2 regions of the Terribacillus aidingensis genome follow, and region 2 is predicted to be linked to the other one. Evidence: a T-box and tRNA genes for the amino acid it is inferred to sense, from the RefSeq annotation. Region 2 holds a T-box; the other holds one or more tRNA genes.

Region 1 (8,966 bases), 900 kb from region 2:
CGAATCATTTGCTATTCCGACCATCATCGGAGAAATCAAACGTTTTATTCGCGATAAGACATGGAGTGTCCATGTGCCGCGGCGGATCAAAGAACTGGGTCCGAAAATTCGTAAAGCAATCGACGAGCTGACTACTGATAATCAGAAGTCCCCGACTGTGGCGGAAATCGCTGCTTTTCTGGAAGTGTCCGAGGAGGACATTTTAGAGACAATGGAAATGGGCAAAAGCTACAAGGCATTGTCTGTTGACAGAAAGATTGAAGCTGATTCAGATGGCAGTACTGTAGCGATCCTTGATTTGGTAGGTTCGACGGATAATGGCTACGAAGATATTGACCGCAGAATGCTGCTGGAAAAGGTGCTGCCGATTCTTAGTGAGCGGGAGCAGGAAATTCTTCGCTGCACTTATTTTGAGAATATGAGTCAAAAAGACACAGGAGAAAGACTCGGTATTTCTCAGATGCATGTATCGCGTCTGCAGCGCAGAGCTCTGCGCAAATTACGGGAAGCCTTACAAGCTGAAGGTGCTGACAGCTTTGAGTGATACTTATCTCCATATGGATGTGTCGGCGTTTCAGGAGCCTAAAAAGGGCAACTATTATTGCGGAGATAGTTATTTCTATCACGAATCGGAACATGAATTCATCTGTGTCCTGGCGGATGGTCTTGGAAGCGGAGAATTTGCAAAAGAGTCATCACAGGTTGTAGTAGATGTGATTCAAGACCATGTACACAGCGGAATCGATGAATTGATCAGGAGATCAAACGAAGTGCTGGTAGGGAAACGCGGAGTTGTCCTCGGTATCCTAAAGGTGGATTATCGGGCAGGTACGTATTCCTTCACTAGCATTGGGAATATCGGTATCATGACGATTACGAGCGGCAAAAGGGAACGCTGTATACCAAGCCAGGGTTTTCTTGCAGGGTATCCACGGAAATATAAAATTTCCCGAGGGATTCTACAGGATGATATGATATTCGTCATGTTCTCTGATGGGGTGTCTGATAACGAGCTTACACAAGACCTTTTCAAAGAAAAGGACGTACGCAAGATACGGGATATGTTCGCTCTTTCCAAACAAAAGCCGCATAAAGATGATATTACTATGATAGCTATGAAATACACGGAATAGGATCGGTGCCTGACTCAGGTGCTGATCCTTTTTTTATCTGTCTGGCAATTCTGCTACAATGGACATAGAAGCAGTCAGGAGGAACAAAATTGGAAGCAACCATTCAAGCCAGACTCATCCAATGGGTCGAAAAAGAAACATCAATTAAGCAATCATCAATTAAGCAGGTCATCAATTTGCTGGAAGAGGGCAATACAGTACCGTTTATTGCGCGTTATAGGAAAGAGCAGACTGGCGCTCTTGATGAAGTTGAAATAAAAGCGATTCAAGATAAATGGGAGTATGCACAGCAGCTCCATCAGCGGAAGACAGAAGTAATCCGTTTGATTGAAGAACAAGGCAAACTGACAGAAGAACTAAAGCGTGATATTCTTGCAGCCATGCAGCTGCAGCGTATCGAAGATTTGTATCGTCCCTATAAGCAAAAGCGGCGCACAAAAGCTACAATCGCTAAAGAAAAAGGTTTGGAGCCTCTAGCAAAGGGGTTGTATGAACAAACAATCCAGCACCTTGAAAAAGAAGCCAAAGCATATATCAACCCTGAGAAAGAACTGCAGACAGTTGAAGAAGTGCTGCAGGGTGCAAGTGACATAGTAGCCGAATGGATCAGTGAGCAAGCAGCTTTCCGGGACTATATCCGAGAAAAGACAGAGAAGCAAGGTGTGCTGTTAACGAAAGTGAAAAAGGTAGAAGACGATGAAAAAGGCGTATACGAAATGTACTATGGGTACCAGGAGCCAATTCGTCAGATGGCGTCCCATCGGACATTGGCTGTCAACCGCGGTGAGAAAGAAGGCATACTGCGGGTAACTGTTGAGCCTCCTGCAGATGTCATTCTAGGTTATCTTAAACGGAAAGTTATCAAGCAAAGAACTGCTGCTGATGTGGCATCTGTCTTGCAAACAATTATAGAGGACAGCTATAAGCGTCTCATCCAGCCATCAGTTGAACGGGAAATTCGCTCCATGCTGTCAGAGAAAGCGGAAGAGCAAGCAATTAAAATTTTCTCGGAGAACTTGAAAAACCTTCTTCTTCAACCGCCATTGAAGGGTCGGGTTGTATTAGGAGTGGATCCGGCTTTTCGCACAGGCTGTAAGCTGGCAGTAATAGATGAGACAGGAAAATTGCTCGAAAAAAATGTCATCTATCCTACTGCACCGCGTCATGATATCAAAGGAGCTGGTAAAGTCGTTGAGGCATTATTGAATAAGTATGATGTAGAACTGATTGCAATTGGTAACGGAACTGCATCACGGGAAACAGAACAATTCATTGCAGATGTAATAAAACAGACGGAAAGCAACGTCGCTTATATAATCGTAAATGAGGCGGGTGCAAGTGTGTATTCTGCATCAGAATTAGCGAGAAAAGAATTTCCGGAACTGCAAGTAGAAGAACGAAGTGCTATTTCCATCGGTCGCAGAGTTCAGGATCCATTAGCAGAACTAGTCAAAATCGATCCAAAATCGATTGGTGTGGGACAGTACCAGCATGATGTGGGACAAAAAAGATTGAATGATTCCCTAGGTTTTGTTGTGGAGACTGCGGTAAACCAAGTGGGTGTCAATGTGAACACAGCCTCTGAATCCTTGCTGCAGTATGTATCTGGATTTAGTAAGACGGTGGCAGCAAATGTCGTGAAGCAGCGGAATGAAATTGGTAAGTTTTCCTCGCGTAAGCAGCTTAAGTCTATTCCTAGGCTCGGCAGCAAGACATATGAACAGAGTATCGGATTTCTGCGTGTCCTGGACGGCGAGGAGCCGCTTGATAGAACGCCTATCCATCCAGAGAGTTATGCTGCCACAAAGCAGCTTCTGAAGCGGCTTGGTGCGGATGTAGTGGATATAGGGACTGATAAACTGCGTGAGAAGCTTGCAGATCTTGATATAGCCGAGATTGCTGCAGAATTGGGCATCGGTGATCTTACACTCCGGGATATCGTACAAGCCCTTAATCAACCGGGAAGAGATCCGCGTGATGATTTTGATCAACCATTATTGAAGCAGGATGTATTGGCAATGGAAGATCTTAAAGAAGGGATGGAACTGCAAGGAACTGTCCGAAATGTCGTTGATTTTGGTGTGTTCGTCGACATAGGGGTTAAGCAAGATGGACTTGTCCATATATCCAAAATGTCTAATAAGTTTGTGAAGCATCCGATGGATATTGCATCGGTAGGAGATGTAGTCACTGTTTGGGTAGATAGAGTAGATATTGACAAACAGCGAATTGCACTTACAATGGTGAAGTAACAATAACAGCGAAAAAGCCCCTCTCCCCTCGTGGGACAGGGGCTTTAGCCGCCGTTGGACTGCTGTTTCCGTTTATAAAAGAACCAGCATTGATTCAAAACCTTCAATTGGTTTACGTTTTTAGTGAGGAAAGCTTGTGATAGTTGATTTTTCAACCAATTAGGCATTCTTTTACCTCCTGCAGCCTATGGATGTCGGAAAAAATGAATGTCTGCAGTATCATATGCGTAACAGAAACTGGAGGTGCCTGCGTTAATGAGAGAAATAACAATGCATAATCTGCAGCAAATCGTCGAAGAGATTTCCGTCGCATGGTTCAATCGACCATTTGTCGATAAAGCAAGGTATAACAATAGGCTGCAAACGACTGGAGGCAGGTACCTGCCGGGTAAACGGATAATCGAGATTAATCCGAAGTATTTGCAGGAGCTTGGCCAGGAAGAGACAATTGGAATTATCAAACACGAACTATGTCATTACCATCTTCATATAGAAGGGAAGGGGTACGGTCATAGGGATCCAGAATTCCGCGAGCTCCTTCGGCAAACGAAGTCACCACGCTTTTGTAATATGCTTCCGTCTGTTAAGGAAAAGAAGCTTTTATATTATAGATGTACGAAATGCAAGCATGTGTATAAGCGAAGAAAGACAGTGAATACGCGTAAATATGGTTGCGGTAAATGCGGAGGGAAGCTGAAAAAGCTAGAGAATACTGAGTTACTGGAGAAATAAAACAAGAAAGAACAAAAACTTTCAAGAAAAGTGTTGACGTGTTCCGTAATCCATGATAAATTTATTAAGCCGTCGACGAACGGTGCAAGAAAAAATCACGAAAGTGGTTGACACATAGCGAAAGATGTTGTAAGATACATAAGGTCGCTAACAAGTGATTAAAACTATTCCACAGTAGCTCAGTGGTAGAGCTATCGGCTGTTAACCGATCGGTCGCAGGTTCGAATCCTGCCTGTGGAGCCAATGGAGAAGTACTCAAGTGGCTGAAGAGGCGCCCCTGCTAAGGGTGTAGGTCGTGTAAGCGGCGCGAGGGTTCAAATCCCTCCTTCTCCGCCATCTCAAATGGCCCGTTGGTCAAGCGGTTAAGACACCGCCCTTTCACGGCGGTAACACGGGTTCGAATCCCGTACGGGTCATCGTTTTTCATAACGAGTCTTTAAAGGCTCGGTCCGGTAGTTCAGTTGGTTAGAATGCCTGCCTGTCACGCAGGAGGTCGCGGGTTCGAGTCCCGTCCGGACCGCCATTTATTGGGCTATAGCCAAGCGGTAAGGCAACGGGTTTTGGTCCCGTGATCGTTGGTTCGAATCCAGCTAGCCCAGCTTACTTTTTTGTTATGAGCCATTAGCTCAGTTGGTAGAGCATCTGACTTTTAATCAGAGGGTCGAAGGTTCGAGTCCTTCATGGCTCATCTGTTTAAAGTGTGGGTGATCATATAGATCTGCCGATGCTGTGAAACACAGACAGCATTTTTCTTTTGACTTTAAGCGGTCGTGGCGGAATGGCAGACGCGCTAGGTTGAGGGCCTAGTGGGTGAATAACCCGTGGAGGTTCAAGTCCTCTCGGCCGCACCAAAAAAAGTGTTGACAAGTTATGAGATAAATGATACAATATAAAAGTTGTTCTTAATAAGCGCCCGTAGCTCAATTGGATAGAGCGTTTGACTACGGATCAAAAGGTTAGGGGTTCGACTCCTCTCGGGCGCGCCATTATTTCTCCGGGAAGTAGCTCAGCTTGGTAGAGCACTTGGTTTGGGACCAAGGGGTCGCAGGTTCAAATCCTGTCTTCCCGACCAGTAGTTCCATCCAACCGAATGAAACATTTAAATATGCGGGTGTAGTTTAGTGGTAAAACCTCAGCCTTCCAAGCTGATGTCGAGGGTTCGATTCCCTTCACCCGCTCCACTATTTTTTAAAAAACGATATGGGCCTATAGCTCAGCTGGTTAGAGCGCACGCCTGATAAGCGTGAGGTCGGTGGTTCGAGTCCACTTAGGCCCACCATATTGATCTTTGAAAACTGAACAAAACAACCAATTACGAACTAAACGACATGATCGAAAGATCAACGTCAGCTCTAACGAGCAATGCATCAAAACTTTCATGGAGAGTTTGATCTTGGCTCAGGACGAACGCTGGCGGCGTGCCTAATACATGCAAGTCGAGCGCAGGAAACCAGTTGACCCCTTCGGGGTGATTCTGGCGGAATGAGCGGCGGACGGGTGAGTAACACGTGGGCAACCTGCCTGTAAGACTGGGATAACTTCGGGAAACCGGAGCTAATACCGGATAGTATTTCCTTTCTCCTGATTGGAAATGGAAAGACGGTTTCGGCTGTCACTTACAGATGGGCCCGCGGTGCATTAGCTAGTTGGCGGGGTAATGGCCCACCAAGGCGACGATGCATAGCCGACCTGAGAGGGTGATCGGCCACACTGGGACTGAGACACGGCCCAGACTCCTACGGGAGGCAGCAGTAGGGAATCTTCCGCAATGGACGAAAGTCTGACGGAGCAACGCCGCGTGAGCGATGAAGGCCTTCGGGTCGTAAAGCTCTGTTGTTAGGGAAGAACAAGTACGAGAGTAACTGCTCGTACCTTGACGGTACCTAACCAGAAAGCCCCGGCTAACTACGTGCCAGCAGCCGCGGTAATACGTAGGGGGCAAGCGTTGTCCGGAATTATTGGGCGTAAAGGGCTCGTAGGCGGTTTCTTAAGTCTGATGTGAAAGCCCACAGCTCAACTGTGGAGGGTCATTGGAAACTGGGGAACTTGAGTGCAGAAGAGGAGAGTGGAATTCCACGTGTAGCGGTGAAATGCGTAGATATGTGGAGGAACACCAGTGGCGAAGGCGACTCTCTGGTCTGTAACTGACGCTGAGGAGCGAAAGCGTGGGGAGCAAACAGGATTAGATACCCTGGTAGTCCACGCCGTAAACGATGAGTGCTAGGTGTTAGGGGGTTTCCGCCCCTTAGTGCTGAAGTTAACGCATTAAGCACTCCGCCTGGGGAGTACGGCCGCAAGGCTGAAACTCAAAAGAATTGACGGGGGCCCGCACAAGCGGTGGAGCATGTGGTTTAATTCGAAGCAACGCGAAGAACCTTACCAGGTCTTGACATCCGCTGACAACTCTGGAGACAGAGCGTTCCCTTCGGGGACAGCGTGACAGGTGGTGCATGGTTGTCGTCAGCTCGTGTCGTGAGATGTTGGGTTAAGTCCCGCAACGAGCGCAACCCTTGATTCTAGTTGCCAGCATTCAGTTGGGCACTCTAGAGTGACTGCCGGTGACAAACCGGAGGAAGGTGGGGATGACGTCAAATCATCATGCCCCTTATGACCTGGGCTACACACGTGCTACAATGGATGGTACAAAGGGCAGCAAAGCCGCGAGGCTAAGCGAATCCCATAAAACCATTCTCAGTTCGGATTGCAGGCTGCAACTCGCCTGCATGAAGCCGGAATCGCTAGTAATCGCGGATCAGCATGCCGCGGTGAATACGTTCCCGGGCCTTGTACACACCGCCCGTCACACCACGAGAGTTGGTAACACCCGAAGTCGGTGAGGTAACCTTTTGGAGCCAGCCGCCGAAGGTGGGATCAATGATTGGGGTGAAGTCGTAACAAGGTAGCCGTATCGGAAGGTGCGGCTGGATCACCTCCTTTCTAAGGATAATTGGAACTACTACTTCGTAGTAGACATCGTAATTGGTTGTTTGTTCAGTTTTGAGAGATCAATCTCTCTTGTGAACCTTGAAAACTAGATAAGAAACAACATGCCAGAACATCAAACTTTAAAGCCGACAATTTATTGTCGCGATTTATAGATTTATCATGCGTTATTAGTTAAGTGAAGAAGGGCGCACGGTGGATGCCTTGGCACTAGGAGCCGATGAAGGACGGGACTAACACCGATATGCTTCGGGGAGCTGTAAGTAAGCTTTGATCCGAAGATTTCCGAATGGGGGAACCCGCTATCCGTTATTGGATAGTACGTATCACTGAATACATAGGTGATACGAGGCAGACCCGGGGAACTGAAACATCTCATTACCCGGAGGAAGAGAAAGCAAATGCGATTTCCTGAGTAGCGGCGAGCGAAACGGAATTAGCCCAAACCAGAAGGCTTGCCTTCTGGGGTTGTAGGACACTCCTTTGGAGTTACAAAGAAACCATATAGACGAAGCGGCTTGGAATGGCCCGCCATAGAAGGTAAGAGCCCTGTACTTGAAATGTGGTTTCCTCCGGAGTGTATCCTGAGTACGGCGGAACACGTGAAATTCCGTCGGAATCCGGGAGGACCATCTCCCAAGGCTAAATACTCCCTAGTGACCGATAGTGAACCAGTACCGTGAGGGAAAGGTGAAAAGCACCCCGGAAGGGGAGTGAAATAGATCCTGAAACCGTGTGCCTACAAGTAGTCGAAGCCCGTTAATGGGTGACGGCGTACCTTTTGTAGAATGGACCGGCGAGTTACGATCCCCTGCAAGGTTAAGTTGTATAGACGGAGCCGCAGCGAAAGCGAGTCTGAATAGGGCGATATAGTAGGTGGTCGTAGACCCGAAACCGTGTGATCTACCCATGTCCAGGGTGAAGGTCAGGTAACACTGACTGGAGGCCCGAACCCACGCACGTTGAAAAGTGCGGGGATGAGGTGTGGGTAGGGGTGAAATGCCAATCGAACACGGAGATAGCTGGTTCTCTCCGAAATAGCTTTAGGGCTAGCCTCAAAGGATGATGGTTGGAGGTAGAGCACTGATTGGACTAGGGGCCCTCATCGGGTTACCGAATTCAGTCAAACTCCGAATGCCAATCAATCTACTTTGGGAGTCAGACTATGGGTGATAAGGTTCATGGTCGAAAGGGAAACAGCCCAGACCGCCAGCTAAGGTCCCAAAGTGTGTGTTAAGTGGAAAAGGATGTGGCGTTGCTTAGACAACCAGGATGTTGGCTTAGAAGCAGCCATCATTGAAAGAGTGCGTAATAGCTCACTGGTCGAGTGACGCTGCGCCGAAAATATACCGGGGCTAAACACACCACCGAAGCTGCGGATTGACATCTACGATGTCAGTGGTAGGAGAGCGTTCTAAGGGCAGTGAAGGTCGATCGTGAGGACGGCTGGAGCGCTTAGAAGTGAGAATGCCGGTATGAGTAGCGAAAAAAGAGTGAGAATCTCTTTCATCGAAAGCCCAAGGTTTCCTGAGGAAGGCTCGTCCGCTCAGGGTTAGTCGGGGCCTAAGCCGAGGCCGAAAGGCGTAGGCGATGGACAACAGGTTGATATTCCTGTACCACCTAAATCCGCTTGAACGATGGGGGGACGCAGGAGGATAGGGAAAGCGCGCTGCTGGTTATGCGCGTCCAAGCCGTGAGGAAGTTGAGCAGGCAAATCCACTCAACACTATTCCAGGCGGTTATGGGGAGGGAAATTTAGTACCGAAGTTCCTGATTTCACACTGCCAAGAAAAGCCTCTAGTGAGGAAATAGGTGCCCGTACCGCAAACCGACACAGGTAGGCACGGTGAGTAACCGAAGATGATCGGGAGAACTCTCGTTAAGGAACTCGGCAAAATGACCCCGT
Region 2 (8,966 bases):
GATAACAGTTTATCGATGCGCAAACCCGCTTCCTCGGCTGCGACTGTATGGTCAAACTGACTCATGCTTCTTTTCTTCCTTTCTTTCGCTCATCAAGCAGCATTGCAATAATGATGAGGATTACACCTACAACCAGACAGGAATCCGCCACGTTGAAGATTGGATAATGATAGTCACCGAATCGTGTATCGACGAAATCGACGACCTCCTTACGAAACAGCCGATCGATGAAGTTGCCGATGGCTCCGCCAAGTACAAGCGAAAGACCGGCACCCATCAATTTGCTTTCCTTGCTATATTTCACAATATAGTAGCTGACTATGACAATAACAATCGCTGTTACAAGATAGAAGAACCAAAAATGACCTTCCAATATCCCCCAGGCTGCTCCTCTGTTACGATGAGAAGACAGGTACAGGAAATTATCGATGATCGGAATTGACTCTCCTTCCGTCATATTCTTCACTACTGCCAATTTTGTTAGCTGATCAATGATGATCAGAATAATCGCAATGACAAAATACATGGACTTCTTTTCCTCCGTTCAAATACAATCTACCTTGCATTTTACCATAGATGCGGCTAAAAAGATTGTCCAGATAAAAAGAAAGCTTCGCCTTAAAGCGAAGCTTTCTCTCCTTACGCGTGATAGTGTGCTTCCACGATACTTGCACAGCGCGAACATAGCTCAGGATGCTTCTCATCCTGCCCAACTGTGTCAGAAGCAACCCAGCAGCGTTCGCATCGGTCTGCCGGATGTTTTTCCACACGAACAGCCACATGTTCATAATCAGCAGCATCTGCATCTGCATCCACTACATCAGCCTCAGATACAATAAGCAATTGATGCAAATTATCAATGCCTTGAAGAAGCTGTTTCGTTGCATCGTCTTTTGCAACAATCGTTAATTTAGATTCGAGTGATTTACCAATGACTTTCTCACTTCGGGCGATTTCCAAAGCTTTCAGAACATCATCACGTACTTTCATGAAATGATCCCATTTTGTCAATAGCTCATCATGATCTGCAATTACTGCAGCTTCTGGGAAGTCAGTCAACTGGACGCTTTCTGCTTTTTCACCAGGAATATAGCTCCAAGCTTCCTCTGTTGTATGTGCAAGAATCGGTGCAAGCATTTGCAGAAGCGCTTTTACGATTTCGTAATAGGCAGTCTGGATGCTGCGGCGTGCTGGATGATCAGCAGCCTCGATATAAAGGATATCTTTACCGAAATCAAGGTAGAACGCACTAAGTTCTACAGAACAGAAGCTAAGGATTGCAGAATATACATCCGCAAATTCGTATTTGTCGTAGCTCGCGCGTACGTGCTTCGTCAAGTCAGAAAGCTTCGCAAGCATATAACGATCCACTTCCACCATATCAGCATGCGCTACACTGTCCTTCGCAGGATCGAAATCATGCAAGTTGGCAAGCAAGAAGCGGAACGTATTCCGGATTTTGCGATAGCCTTCGGATGTCTGTTTGATGATTTCATCAGAGATACGGACATCTGATTGATAATCCACGGAAGCAACCCATAGACGGAGGATATCCGCACCATACTGCTTCATTATTTTCGCCGGTACAACGATGTTTCCAAGCGATTTACTCATCTTCTTGCCTTTTCCGTCCAATGCAAATCCGTGGCTTAGAACTGCTTTGTACGGTGCTTTGCCTGTTACAGCAACAGCAGTTGTCAAGGAAGAGTTGAACCAGCCGCGATATTGATCGGAGCCTTCCAAGTAAAGGTCAGCTGGACGCTGTAATTCCGGACGGTTCACTAACACACCTTGGTGTGAAGAACCAGAGTCGAACCACACGTCCATGATATCTGTTTCTTTCGTGAAGATGCCGTTCGGGCTATGCTCGGAAGTGAAGCCTTCAGGCAATAGGTCTTTTGCTTCTCTTTCGAACCAGATGTTAGAGCCGTGCTCAAGGAATAGGTCGGAAACATGCTGGATCGTTTCTTCTGTGATGATAGGTTCTCCATTTTCACCGTAGAATACAGGAATCGGAACACCCCATGCACGCTGACGGGAAATACACCAGTCTTCACGATCACGGAACATGTTATAAAGGCGTGTTTCGCCCCATTTCGGGAACCATTCCACTTCCTTGATTTGTTCGATGATCTGCTCACGGAATGCTTTGATGGAAGCAAACCATTGCGCTGTTGCACGATAGATGACAGGTTTCTTTGTACGCCAGTCATGCGGGTAAGAATGTGTGAAGAACTCAAGTTTCAGTAATGCGCCTTTTTCTTCAAGCAGTTCTGTGATTTCTTTGTTTGCCGTATCATAGAATACACCTTCAAAACCAGGAGCTTCACTTGTAAATACTCCTTTGTCATCTAGCGGGCTGATGATTGGCAATTTGTATTTTTGACTGGCAAAGAAATCTTCTTCCCCGTGTCCAGGTGCTGTGTGTACGCAGCCTGTACCGCTGTCAGTCGTAACATGTTCGCCAAGAATGATCAACGATTCACGGTCATAGAAAGGATGCTGTGTTGTAACGTACTCTGCTTCTTTTCCTTTGAATGTTTTCAGTACTTCAGGACTGCTCCATTCAAGTGTTTCTGTAACGCTGCTAAGCAAGTCTTCTGCCACGACATATTTCTCGCTGCCGACTTGTGCAACCACGTATGTCACTTCAGGATGAAGCGAGATTGCAACGTTAGCAGGCAATGTCCAAGGAGTTGTTGTCCAAATGATGAATTTCTCGTCACCTTGGAACAAGTTCTTACCATCTCTTACTTGAAAAGCTACATAGATAGATGCAGAGCGTTTGTCTTGGTACTCGATTTCAGCTTCTGCCAAAGCAGATTCAGAAGATGGAGACCAGTATACTGGCTTCATACCTTTATAGATATAGCCGCGTTCAGCCATTTCGCCGAACACTTTGATTTGTGCTGCTTCATAATCCTTTGTCAGCGTGATATAAGGATTATCCCAATCCCCCCGAACACCTAGTTGCTTGAACTGTGTGCGCTGGTTATTGATCTGCTGCATCGCATATTCAGCACAAAGACGGCGGAATTCCGCAACCGTCATTTTCTTGCGGTCGACTTTCTTTTTCGTAAGCGCCTGCTCGATCGGCAGTCCGTGTGTATCCCAGCCTGGAACATATGGTGCATGGAAGCCAGACATCGATTTATAACGCACGATAAAGTCTTTCAATACTTTGTTAAGCGCATGGCCCATATGAAGGTCACCATTGGCGTATGGAGGTCCGTCATGCAAAACGAAGAGCGGGCGCCCTTCCGTTCTTTCCTGCACTTTTTTGTAGATGTTTTGTTCTTCCCAGTCCTGCTGCATTTTTGGTTCTTTGTTCGGCAGGTTGCCGCGCATCGGGAAAGCCGTTTCCGGCATCAGCAGTGTTTCTTTGTAATCCAATGTTTTTTCCTCCTTATGATGACCGATAATTTTGGGCAAAAAAAGGAGTCCCTCATCATCCCAGAAGGGACGAGAGAGACTCGCGGTACCACCCTTATAGACAGACTAGTATCGTCTATCCACTCGAATTCGTAACGTGAATGAGACGTCCATTTCTACTGCTTGCGGTTCGAATGGAAACTAGCGGGTGATGTTCGAAAGAGATACCGTACCAGGCTCTCACCTTCCCTGGCTCGCTTTGAAAGCGGTATGGACTTCCTACTGTCCCGATCACAGTCTTTATATCATGGTCATGTTGTTTGCTAATAATAGTAAAATTATATGTAAGTTTGCGAAAAACGTCAAGCGGACTTTATTCCGCCTTCTCTTCCTCAGGCTCATACGCTACCTCTGTGGCGAATAAACCATCCCAATCATCCGTTTCAATCATCTCAAGCTGTGCTTCCACCAGCATCTTCAAGCGTGTACGGAATACTTTTGCCTGTTTTTTAAGGTCCTCGACTTCCAAAGCAATCTGGCGTGACTTTGTGAGGGACTCATTGATGATACGGTCAGCATTCTTCTCAGCTTCTTTGATGATCAGCTTAGACTCTTTCATTGCATTGCCCTTCACTTCTTCGGCAGTTTCCTGCGCTACAAGGATCGACTTATTCAAAGTCGTTTCAATATTATTGAAATGTCCAAGTCGTTCTTCGAGCTGCTGTACACGTTCTTCTAAATCCTTCTTCTCTCGGATGATGATCTCATAATCCTTGATCACCCTGTCTAGGAAGTCGTTTACATCATCTTCATCATAACCGCGGAATCCGCGGGCGAACTCTTTATTGTGAATATCCAAAGGTGTTAATGGCACAACGGCCACCTCCTGTAAAAGAATCTAAATAATAGCTGTTATTCGACAAAGATAGCATAAATTAACCATTACGGCTACTTTAATTTTTCCAATGCGATTCGCTGCTTGTCCTTCTTCGTTGTACCTTTCACTTCTGCAAGCTTGCCCCTGCCCATTCCTCGCAGAGATATGAGGTCTCCCTCAGCCAATTGAAAGCTGACATCCTCGACCGTCTTGAAATTGACTTTGACAAGCCCTTTCTGGATGCGCTCTGCAGCCTGCTGGCGTGACATACGATAAAGTTCCTTTACGATAGCATCCAGCCTGAGGGAGGAGACAGTTGTTTCGCTCGTGACCCATTCTACCTCTTCAGGTCTGAACCGTTTAGGATCTACTGATTGCCACGATACCTTGGCTCTTTTAACTTCAACTAAATTCGCACGTATGTATGTTGCGATGTCTGATGTAGTGAAAAGCTGGATTATGCCTTCCCTAACACTTATATCACCCAGTTTTTTGCGATCGATGCCAAGGGAAAGGAAAGACCCCATCACATCTCGGTGCTCAAGTGTGACAAACTTATCGGGATAAGCAGCTTCGAGCAGCTCGATACTAAAGTCCTCGGGAGTTATCGAGTCATAAAGCGGAGCGATAATTCCCCGCTTTCTTTCCGCTTTTTCCGTCCCGCCAGAAAAAGCCCACTGCAGCTCGGTCTGACCGCCTAACAGCTGTCGGAAGATAAGCTGTTCCCGGGGATCCAGGAAATCGGTCACCCGGGGCTGGTATTGACGCTCCACTTGTTCCATCCAGGAAAGAATTTGGTCAATAAAAGGACGTTCCTCTTCCCGGTAATGCTGATAGATACTCACGTTACTTTGTACTCCTCATCACTAGAAAATCATTGCATAAATTGTATACAAACCACTCTCCGCCAAGCGCAATACAATGATCCCAACGATTGGGGAGAGATCTATCATTCCCAGCGGTGGAATGAATCGTCGAAATACATCCAAATATGGTTCACAAATCCTTCCTAAAATTTCACCGAATGCCGACTGCCGGGCTCCCGGGAACCATGACATCAGTATATAGACGATCAACGCAAAAGAATATACTGTGAAAGCTGTACTAATTATGCTCCAAAGCATCTGCTTCTACCACCTCTTATTATAGTCATCCTGCTCCTCTATCATATCGGATATGCTGCCAGTTAGTTCAATATTGTCCGGAGCACACAGGAAGGTTTGACTGCCCAGTTTCTGGATATCACCATTAACCGCGTAGACTGTACCACTCAGAAAATCAACGATACGCTTAGCCTGGTGATGGTCGACACGCTGTAGATTAAGCACTACCGCTCTTCTGTTTACAACATGATCGGCAATTTCCTGTGCTTCATTATATGTCCTTGGCTCGCAAAGAACGACTTTAGAAGAGGATTGCACACTTTTCAGGCTGACAACGTTCTGATTCTGGTTCCGCCCGCCTGGCTGATATGGCTCGATCTCCTCTTGTTCGTTTGGCTGTTCCTCGACATATTCATATTCTTCATCATCTACAGTAAAGAAATTTTTCATCTTATTCTTGAAACTCATTTTCTTCACCTCGCTTTTTAGTATGGACCTACAAGAGCAGAGCCGACCCGGATATGAGTCGCTCCTTCTTCTATAGCGATTGTGTAATCATTACTCATTCCCATGGATAAGAATGTACAAGGCGCATGTGTCAACCCAGCAGCTGCCACTTCGTCACGAAGCTGTCTCAAGCCGCTGAACACACTGCGAAGTACATCTTCCTCCTCTGTATTAGGTGCCATCGTCATCAAACCGACAATTTCAATTGCCGGAAATTCTGCAAGCTCTTTGATAAAAGCCAGCGTTTCATCAGGGGAAACACCTGATTTGGTAGCTTCTCCGCTCACATTGACTTGGACAAAGCACTTGATCTTCTTTGTTGCCCGTTTCTGAATTTCCTTTGCGAGCGACAGTCTGTCCAGTGCATGCAGATAATCCACCTGATTGATGACATCTTTTACTTTCCTTGTTTGCAGGCTTCCGATGAAATGCCATACAGCTTTTTCTCCAATGATTGCCTGCTTCTCAAGAAAACCTTCGATCCGATTCTCGCCTAAATCGACAATACCGGCATCGACAGCTTCTTCTGTTCGTTCAATTGTAACATATTTCGTAACGGCAAGGAGTGTTATATCCTCGGAATTTCGGCCTGTTTTAGCCGCTGCCGAGCTAATATCATCCTTGATCCGTTTCAAATTCTCTTGTACTGTATTCATGCTTACTCCTCTTTCATCCCGATAAAACCGATCATACGGCCGGTTTTTCCTTGATCTTCCCGATGTGAATAGAATTCCGGAGAATCGTATGTACAATGCGCCGCTGTCAATATGTTTTCATCCAGAATATCTGCTTGCAGCATATACAGCCGATTGAGTGTCTGCAGATCAAGATAATATCGATCCGATCCGCTTGGCTCCAGCACCTTAGCCCGGAATTGCTCAGGTATCTGCTGTACAATATGATCGTCCACTTCGTATCTGTTCTTGGATATACATGGTCCGATCATCGCTTGTAAATTTTCCTTGTTTGCTCCGTTGTTACAAAGAGCTTCAATCATTTTCCCTGCCATATTTGCGACAGTTCCGCGCCAGCCAGCGTGTGCCATTCCGATCCACCCACTAGTACTATCGAAAAAATAAAGAGGCACACAGTCTGCAAAGAAAGCAGCAAGAAGCATGCCTTTTTCATTCGTGATCAAACCATCAACTGATGGGAGGCTGTCAGCTAATTCCCGGCTTCCGCGACCTGCTTCTCTTTTGGTGACGACCGCTATTTCCGTCCCATGGACTTGCTCACCCAGTACCCATCTTTCCAAGGGGAACTGAATTGCTTCGGCAAGAAGCTGACGATTTTGGACGACCGCTTCTGGCTCATCGCCGACATGCAGTCCCATATTCAGACTATGAAAAGGCGCTTTACTCACACCATTGTATTTTGTCGTAATTCCGCAGACGATACTGTCAGGAGCTGACCATCCGCCAAGCTCCATATACAGCCCTTTCAAGTCGGAAGCTGTTTCTCTCATATGGTACCCACTCCTCTGATTGCTTTTATAGTACCATATTTCCGCTTGATTCTGTACAAGATTACTTGCTCGCTTCTTCTGTCACAGATGCTTGTTCAGGACTTTTGATTAAGATGACATCTGTTCCAATCGTGATGATCTGATTCCATGGAACGACTAATTCCTCTTCCTTCCCGAACAGCCCCATCATCTTCCCTCGAAGTGTTACGATAATTGCTGATATATGACCATTTTGTTCATTAATTTCCAAATCGGACACATTCCCTACTTTTTTACCATTCTCCATCAGAACTATATCCTTCATCTGCAATTCGGTTAGTGTCATCAATACTTGGCCCCTTTGCTCTTTTCTTCTAGTCTATGCGGCCAAGCTCATGAATTAGCATGCAAACATAAAAAAGACACCTGAATCAGGTGTCTTCACTCGAACATTTGTTTATTCATTTCTTCTATTGCAGCTTTTTCCAGCCGCGATACTTGTGCTTGGGATATACCAATTTCGTCTGCGACTTCCATCTGTGTTTTGCCTTGGAAGAAACGCTTGTTCAGAATCATTTTTTCCCGTTCGTTCAGACGATGCATACCTTCTTTCAAAGAAAGATTATCGAGCCAGTTAGCATCATTTTCCGACTCGCTGCGAAGCTGATCCAAAACGAATATCGGGTCACCCCCATCGTTATAAATCGGCTCGAACAAAGAAACCGGATCCTGGATCGCATCCATTGCGAATGTTATATCAGAGGGCTGCACACCTAGCTCTGCAGCAATCTCAGCTGTTGTTGGGTCTTTAGAAGTCTTAGCAATCAGCTGCTCACGTACCTGCAAAGCTTTGTATGCCGTATCACGCAAGGAACGAGAGACCCGAATCGGATTATTATCTCGTAAGTAGCGGCGAATTTCCCCTATGATCATCGGCACTGCGTATGTAGAAAAACGCACATTATGCTTCAAATCGAAATTATCAATGGATTTCATTAGTCCGATACAGCCTACTTGAAAAAGATCGTCAACATATTCTCCTCGATTATTGAAGCGCTGAATAACACTGAGCACAAGTCGGAGATTCCCATTGACGAGTTCTTCCCGGGCTGAAATGTCGTCTTCTTGCTGCATGCGGATGAATAGCTTTTTCATTTCCTCATTTTTGAGTACTGGCAGCTTTGAAGTATCTACCCCACATATTTCAACTTTCTGTCTCGACATATTCCTTGACCTCCCGAATGAAGATACGATGCAAGCACAGTATCTCCCCGCGGGAATTTTTTTATGCAAAGACAAATGGTGCCTGACATTGTCCGGCAGTGGACAAATACAGGCACCAGTAAGGCTTAGAGCATTTTATTAAATTCTTTTTGCAATCGGCGGATAATCTTCTTTTCCAGACGGGATATATAAGACTGGGAAATCCCGAGCATATCAGCCACATCTTTTTGCGTTTTCTCTTCCTGTCCGATAAGCCCAAAGCGTAGTTCCATGATTTGCTTTTCTCTGTCATTGAGCTGTTCCAAGGCTTTTTTTAGTAAATTCTTATCTACATTCTTCTCGATATCCTTCGTGATGATGTCATCGTCTGTTCCTAATACATCTGATAAAAGCAGTTCATTGCCATCCCAATCAATATTGAGCGGTTCATCAAAACTGA

Evidence for each region. A T-box is a leader RNA that pairs with one kind of tRNA and senses whether it is charged. The one in region 2 lies ahead of ileS (isoleucine--tRNA ligase), so its partner is inferred to be a tRNA-Ile.
Region 1: it encodes a tRNA-Ile, which carries the amino acid that the T-box ahead of ileS (isoleucine--tRNA ligase) is inferred to sense. The anticodon was not compared.

What each region holds. Positions count from the first base shown of each region.
Region 1 is NZ_CP159996.1:438,540-447,505, forward strand. It holds gene sigB (RNA polymerase sigma factor SigB) at 1-544, shown strand, start outside; gene ABXS78_RS02420 (SpoIIE family protein phosphatase) at 537-1,133, shown strand; gene ABXS78_RS02425 (Tex family protein) at 1,223-3,385, shown strand; gene cmpA (cortex morphogenetic protein CmpA) at 3,430-3,552, opposite strand; gene ABXS78_RS02435 (SprT family protein) at 3,641-4,117, shown strand; tRNA gene ABXS78_RS02440 (tRNA-Asn) at 4,286-4,360, shown strand; tRNA gene ABXS78_RS02445 (tRNA-Ser) at 4,363-4,453, shown strand; tRNA gene ABXS78_RS02450 (tRNA-Glu) at 4,462-4,533, shown strand; tRNA gene ABXS78_RS02455 (tRNA-Asp) at 4,564-4,640, shown strand; tRNA gene ABXS78_RS02460 (tRNA-Gln) at 4,646-4,716, shown strand; tRNA gene ABXS78_RS02465 (tRNA-Lys) at 4,733-4,805, shown strand; tRNA gene ABXS78_RS02470 (tRNA-Leu) at 4,882-4,968, shown strand; tRNA gene ABXS78_RS02475 (tRNA-Arg) at 5,027-5,103, shown strand; tRNA gene ABXS78_RS02480 (tRNA-Pro) at 5,113-5,189, shown strand; tRNA gene ABXS78_RS02485 (tRNA-Gly) at 5,225-5,298, shown strand; tRNA gene ABXS78_RS02490 (tRNA-Ile) at 5,320-5,396, shown strand; rRNA gene ABXS78_RS02495 (16S ribosomal RNA) at 5,493-7,054, shown strand; rRNA gene ABXS78_RS02500 (23S ribosomal RNA) at 7,233-8,966, shown strand, end outside.
Region 2 is NZ_CP159996.1:1,335,235-1,344,200, reverse strand. It holds gene ABXS78_RS07200 (RluA family pseudouridine synthase) at 1-65, opposite strand, end outside; gene lspA (signal peptidase II) at 62-526, opposite strand; gene ileS (isoleucine--tRNA ligase) at 640-3,393, opposite strand; T-box leader at 3,456-3,676, opposite strand; gene ABXS78_RS07185 (DivIVA domain-containing protein) at 3,746-4,246, opposite strand; gene ABXS78_RS07180 (RNA-binding protein) at 4,321-5,094, opposite strand; gene ABXS78_RS07175 (YggT family protein) at 5,116-5,373, opposite strand; gene ABXS78_RS07170 (cell division protein SepF) at 5,380-5,820, opposite strand; gene ABXS78_RS07165 (YggS family pyridoxal phosphate-dependent enzyme) at 5,838-6,515, opposite strand; gene pgeF (peptidoglycan editing factor PgeF) at 6,518-7,324, opposite strand; gene ABXS78_RS07155 (YlmC/YmxH family sporulation protein) at 7,386-7,649, opposite strand; gene sigG (RNA polymerase sporulation sigma factor SigG) at 7,745-8,527, opposite strand; gene sigE (RNA polymerase sporulation sigma factor SigE) at 8,653-8,966, opposite strand, start outside.